One region of the Holtiella tumoricola genome, then DNA from elsewhere that is predicted to be linked to it. Evidence: predicted binding sites of a transcription regulator. Region 1 holds the regulator's gene; the other holds the start of a gene.
What was found. The regulator Rex, encoded in region 1, represses fermentation and respiration genes when NADH is low (regulators of the CRP and FNR family bind a similar motif). The targets are predictions, from matches to a motif close to ATTGTTAANTANTTAACAAT.
Positions count from the first base shown of each region.

Region 2: a site for Rex is predicted at 2,012-2,031, ahead of PBV87_RS22230 ((2Fe-2S) ferredoxin domain-containing protein). Genes of this name have one in related genera too.

Region 1 covers NZ_JAQIFT010000007.1:69,278-72,494, reverse strand. The annotation lists gene PBV87_RS01130 ((2Fe-2S)-binding protein) at 1-89, opposite strand, end outside; gene PBV87_RS01125 (FAD binding domain-containing protein) at 104-892, opposite strand; gene PBV87_RS01120 (redox-sensing transcriptional repressor Rex) at 1,307-1,945, opposite strand; gene PBV87_RS01115 (ABC-F family ATP-binding cassette domain-containing protein) at 2,087-3,217, shown strand, end outside.
Region 2 covers NZ_JAQIFT010000074.1:55,464-58,680, forward strand. The annotation lists gene PBV87_RS22220 (hypothetical protein) at 1-77, opposite strand, end outside; gene PBV87_RS22225 (monomeric [FeFe] hydrogenase) at 210-1,676, opposite strand; gene PBV87_RS22230 ((2Fe-2S) ferredoxin domain-containing protein) at 1,694-1,939, opposite strand; gene PBV87_RS22235 (hypothetical protein) at 2,155-2,331, shown strand; gene PBV87_RS22240 (hypothetical protein) at 2,406-3,020, opposite strand; gene addA (helicase-exonuclease AddAB subunit AddA) at 3,038-3,217, opposite strand, start outside.

The sequences.
Region 1 (3,217 bases):
CCTTCACTACGCAAGAAATCAATAAGGAGTAAATCACTTTCAATTTCTCTTTCATGTACTTTATTATTAATCCATACTTTTATTTTCATGATGCTCTCCTCACTTATGCTCTAATCTCATCTATAGCTCTTTTAACTAATGCTTGTGCTAACTGTTTGCGATAAGCTTCACCTGCTCGTAAGTTAGTCCCAAAATCTAACTCCTCTACAACCTTTTGTGCAGCCGCCTCAATTGTAGATTCTGTTAAACCACCTTGTAATAAAGCTTCTGCTTCATAGGCACGTTTTGCTTTATGAGGTCTTGCCCCTACCGAAATTTTTACGCCTTCATCAGCCTGACTTACAGCTACTGCAAGTACTGGGAAATCTGTTGCACTATTGCGCTGAGTATGATAGCTCGCTTTACTATCACTTTTTCGGATCATAACTTTTACAAGTATATCTTTATTTCTCTTTGCATTTACAAAGTCTTCTAAAGGCATAACACCACCTTTGTAAAGTTCCACATAAGTATCTAAAGCAAGCAGTGCTGTTAATACATCTGAAAAACCAAATCTTCCAAATACACTTCCACCTATAGTTGCAACATTTCTAAATTGTGTTCCTACAATGTCCTTAACACAATTTGCTACAATACCATCAAAATGCTCTTGTAAAAGCCTACTTGTTTCTACCTGTCTTAGGCTTGTCATACATCCGATTTCAATGTATTCATCTGTTTCTGTAATTTGGTCAAGTCCAAGTTTAGATAAATCAATAGCAGTATGTACAGCTTGTTTACCCATTTTAAGCCATAGCATGCCCCCTAAAATAACATTTTTCTTGTTGGCTACAAGCGTTTCGTACGCTTCTTCTAAACTAGTTGCTAATAAATACTGGTTAATGGTAATCACGCAAGACTCTCCTTTTATATTAAATCTATTTTTAAAATATTTTAGGCGCTAAAAAAGAGAAAAACTACAGTTTTCTAGCTTCCCTCTATCTATTTTCTTAATTATTTTTTTAAAATCCTATAATAATTTCTCTAATTATTATATTAGAATGTAAACTTACGTAAGTCAATACAATTTCGAACATTTTTCATTTCTATCGACTTTATAGTTCTATTTTTTCTTCATTTTATATAGAACCACTTATTTTTTCAAAAAAAATGTTCGGAATTCTTTTATTATATTCTGCTATCATTCTTATCTTTTTTCTAAGATAAATGTATAAAAAAATGTCCATCTATCTCTGTTATTTTTCAACGTATGATAGACGAACATTCTAAGTTTACGACTTTCCATATAGTTTGGAAGTTATTGATTTTATTCACCTTCACATTCATTAATTCTGTAAGCTAATGTCATTAATGAATGTGATAAATGTACATTTTCTACTTGTACGCCGTCTGGTACAAATAAATCTACAGGTGAGAAGTTCCATAAACCTCTTACACCCCATTTAGCCAGATTTTCGGCTGTTTCTTTAACTTTAGTCTTAGGCATTGTCAAAATAGCAATATCTACTTTATGTTCCTTAACGAACTCTTCCATTTTGTCTATATCCAGAACTTCTATTCCACGAATACTCATACCTACAAGTCTTGGATTGACATCAAATAATCCGATTAAATTAAAACCACGCTTTTCAAAGCTTGTATAATTTGCAAGAGCCTGTCCTAAATTCCCTACCCCTACAATAATCATACTATGTGTATTTTCAAGTCCTAATATTTTTCCGATCTCTTTGTGTAAATATTCAACATTATATCCATATCCTTGTTGTCCGAAACCGCCGAAGTTGTTAAGATCCTGCCTAATTTGAGAAGCTGTAACTTTCATTTTTTCACTTAGTTCTCTAGAAGATATTTTAGTTACGCCATTGTCAAGCAATTCTCCTAAATACCTATAGTACCTTGGCAATCTTCTAATTACTGCCATTGAAATCTTTCTCTCTTCAGTCACATCTTTACCTCCTTCTTTTTACTCTTATTCTATAGTATAGCATTTTAGTTTTTTTTTTGTCAATCTACATAGTTCATTCATAGCTTTTATTTTTGTCGTTTTTCTGTTAATATGAAACTACAATAATGAGGAGGTTCACTTATGATTGCTAATTGTCATGGTATTCGTAAGTCTTTTAACGAAGAACTTGTGTTAAAAGATGTTTCATTTCATATAGAAGATACAGAAAAAGTTGCCCTAGTTGGAAATAACGGGGCCGGCAAAACAACTTTATTCCGAATTTTAACTGGGGAACTTCACCCTGATGAAGGTGATCTATTTTTTGCAAAAGGATCCACTATTGGTTACTTAGAACAAAATATGCAGTTTAATTCTACTCATACGGTATATGAGGAATTACTTCATGTATTTGATGAGGTCATTGCATTAGAAGCTAAGCTTCATCAAATGGAAGAAGAAATTTCTCGTACTCATTCTATGGAATTAACCCATACGTACGATGCACTCCGTATAACTTTTGAAGATAAAAAGGGCTATGAATATAAAAGTCTTGTAAAAGGTGTTCTAAAAGGATTAGGCCTTAAAGAAGAAATTTATAATCAACCCATTACCACTTTATCCGGTGGTCAAAAAACACGTGTTGCCCTTGCTAAGCTTCTTTTAGAAGAGCCTAGCCTTCTCCTTCTTGACGAACCAACTAACCATCTTGATATCGCAGCTACAGAATGGTTAGAAAATTACTTAAGAAGTTACAAAGGTGCAGTTCTTGTAATCTCTCATGACCGTTACTTCCTTGATCGTGTTGTAACGAAAGTCGTTCACTTAGAATTTGGTCGTGCTATGGTCTATAATGGCAATTATAGTAACTTTATCATTGAAAGTGAAAAAGTCTATGAAGCAGCTATGCATCAATATGAAAAACAGCAACAAGAAATTGCCAAACAACGTGCTGTTATCGCTAAACTTCGTCAATTTAATCGAGAAAAATCTATCAAACGTGCAAGAAGCCGTGAAAAACTTTTAGATAAAATAGAAGTTATGGACCTACCTACCATAGATGACAAGCCTATGAATCTAGTACTTACACCACGTATTACTAGTGGAAACGATGTCCTCACTGTTAAAGAATTATCTAAGTCATTTGAAGATGGGGCACTCTTTAGCCATATTAACTTTGATATCAAACGCGGTGAGAAGGTTGCTATTGTAGGTCCTAATGGAATTGGTAAAACCACTCTTTTCCGTATGATTATGGGTACAAGCGCTATTACA
Region 2 (3,217 bases), on a different contig from region 1:
GCAGGCACACCATCTAGACGCTCGTGTAACCTGGTAAGTCCAAGAGTACTACACCAACGGCTACCGTTATTCCCCATTTGTAATAACTACACCCTTAGGAAGTCTAAAAAAGTTACAAACTTTGCCACACATACGAAAAGTCACCCTAAGTCTAGTCTTTGTGCACTGCACAGGGAGGAAAAGACTGTCTTAGGGTGACTTTTTGTGCTCTAATAGGGTTTATGCAAATCTAAATGTGTATAATCTATAACTCTTAGAGAGTCATTAATGCTTTTTTCAACTGCCTTCTTTGCGTATATTTCTACATTCTTGTTCTGGCGCGGATCATGTGTCAGACAAGCTGCTCCGCCAATACATCCTCCAACACAAGCCATTCCTTCTATAAAATTAAAGGTATTCTTCCTCATCTTGAGAATCTTCAACGCCTTATCTACCTCCTGTAGCCCATTACAAACTAGAGGTCTATAACTAGAAGGTGGCAAGTTTTTTGTCTCTATAATGGATGCAACTGCATCCGATACGCCTCCCGTCCTTGCAAAAGAACGCCCAAAGTATGAAGCATTATTCAAAACTTCTTCTGTGCACTCACTCATGTTAATGCCATAGGCATCTATTAATGCTTCTAGTTCTTCAAATGTCATTGCATAAATTTTCTCTCCGGCTTTCTCATAACGTAGCTTTTCTTCTTTATTTGCCATACATGGTCCTATAAATACTACCTCCGCCTTGTCATCAATTTGTTTAATCAATCTTCTCGTAGCAATCATGGGTGATACCATTGTAGAGATATTCCCCACAAGCTCAGGATACTGTTTTTCTACATAGGATACAAATGCTGGGCAACAAGAGGTCAGCATACAAGATTCTTCTCCCTCTATGACACGTTCAACAAATTCTTTTCCTTCATAATAAGCTACTAAATCTGCTCCTAAAGCTGCCTCTATTACATCAGTAAATCCTATTTGCTTGATAGCACCCACAATCTGACCAATATTAGCTGTATACTGAGTGACTATTGCTGGTGCAATAACTGCATATACATTAACATTTTTATCTTTTCTAGATTGCTCTATCAACTTGGTAATAGGTATAATCTCACTTTGGTCACTTATTGCACCAAAAGGACATTGGTAAACACATGCACCGCAGCTAATGCATTTTTCATCTTCTATTTTTACTTTATTATCATCACAAATTTGAATGGCTTTCCCCTTACAAGCACGTATACATGGTTTTAAATTATCTACTATAGCATTGAATGGGCAGACCTCCTTACACTTCCCACAACTCACACATTTGCTATAATCAATGTGGGCTTTGCCATCAATTTTCTCAATGGCACCACATTTACATGCCTGCATACAGCGTTGTGCAAAACATCCTCTACATGAATCTGTAATAGTATAATGTTCCCTTGAACATTCGTCACAAGCACTTTCGATAGTATGAATAATATTTTGTCCTGGTAGCATAAGATTAGAGGCTAAATTAACCCTCTCTTCTATAATCGCTCTCTCATGATAGACACAACATCTTGAAATCGGCTTATTCCCTGGTAAAATTTCATTAGGAATTTGATATTTAGTTGTATCAAAACTTTGATCTATTGTTTTTTGAATAACCTTTTTAAGTACCTCATATCTAATCCACTGCACATCTGTTTCAAAAGTTCTCATTATGTTTCTCCCCCTTATTATAAATAAGCTACAATCTCATCTTGAAAGATCTGAGAAACATTCTCCCTGGATACAGATAAAACCTTACCATCCCAACGTTTTACTGATACTGCATCTACACAATTTTTAAGACAAAAAGCTGCTGTAATCTCCAACTCACTTTGTAAGCTTTGCTCAACAATAAGTTTTTTTAACACCTCAATGACTTCATAAGAACCCTTAACATGGCACGCACTCCCTATACAAATACTAATTGTTTTCATTGTGCCCCCCTTATTATTTTTAAAATTTAATATAATATTATAATATATTCAATCCTACTTCAAATCAACAAGTTTGTTATATTTTTATCAAATAATTCTAAGATGAATTGAATTTTTCAATTAAACTTATGCTTATTTCAAATTTCTTATTACATAATCCGTTCATAACTACAAATACTAAAAGAACATTTCAAACACAAAGCGAGGTTGATGAAATGAACTCAAAAAATCGTAAAGTTTCATGTGATGAAACCCCTATCAAAGTTCCTTTAGCAGCTATGCTCTCTACCGAAAATCTTGGTGGAGGGGTAGAAATGAATACGGATAACCTAGGCGCAGGTCTTACTGAATATATAGGCTGGCGTATGGTTGAGGAGGATTCTAAAAACTAAGTATTACAAAAATACCCCTAAGGTATTGTTGCTTCTATCTAAGCAATCTACCTTAGGGGTATTTTTATTTTTTATTATTTTATTATAAACTCCTGGGCATATGGTAAAGTCTCTACCCATCTACAGAAAGTATGCCACTCTTCTAATTTATGATGTTTACGCGCTGTATACATATTACGGATGTTCTCATAAGTCATTGAACATGTACGCATTTGATTATAGCTTGATGGTAACAATTGAATGATACTGTACCAAGTTGTTTTATCTTTTGTTTCGTTAAAATCTACACGAAGTGTCTCTAACTGTTTAATGATTAAATCCATTGTTGCAAGTGTTGCTTCATTCATATGATCTGTGCTGAAATCTTCTACTTCAAAAGCTTTACTATGAATCTTATGCATTGTACTTGTAGAGTTTGTAGTTGTACCTACTTTGTAAGTATCGTATTCTTTCCACCAGTAAAGAGGTGCTGTAATATCTACAGAAACAAAGATTTGACGTAAGAATTTGCGGTGATCACTTCCTGCTTTACAAAGTCTTGATCCTAAATCTAGATCATTCTCTCCAAGGATATAGTTACCTTCTTCGTCATAATGACTGTCTATTCTATGCCAGCTATTCATTGGATTTCTTGCTCCGCGAATAGCATTTTCAATGTTCATAACATCTGTACGTTCTAATCTAATCATCTTCATTCTCCCTCATTTTAATCTAAAGTTACCCATGTATCGATATGATAAAGGTATAAACATTTCTCTTTAACAGGAAGCCCTGTAATTTCGCTTAAGGCTCTTGCATAGAGTTCAAGCTGTACACTATAGCGTTCTTTAATACGCTTAATGCCTTCTTCTATGCCATGCTTATCAATATAATCTGTCTTATAATC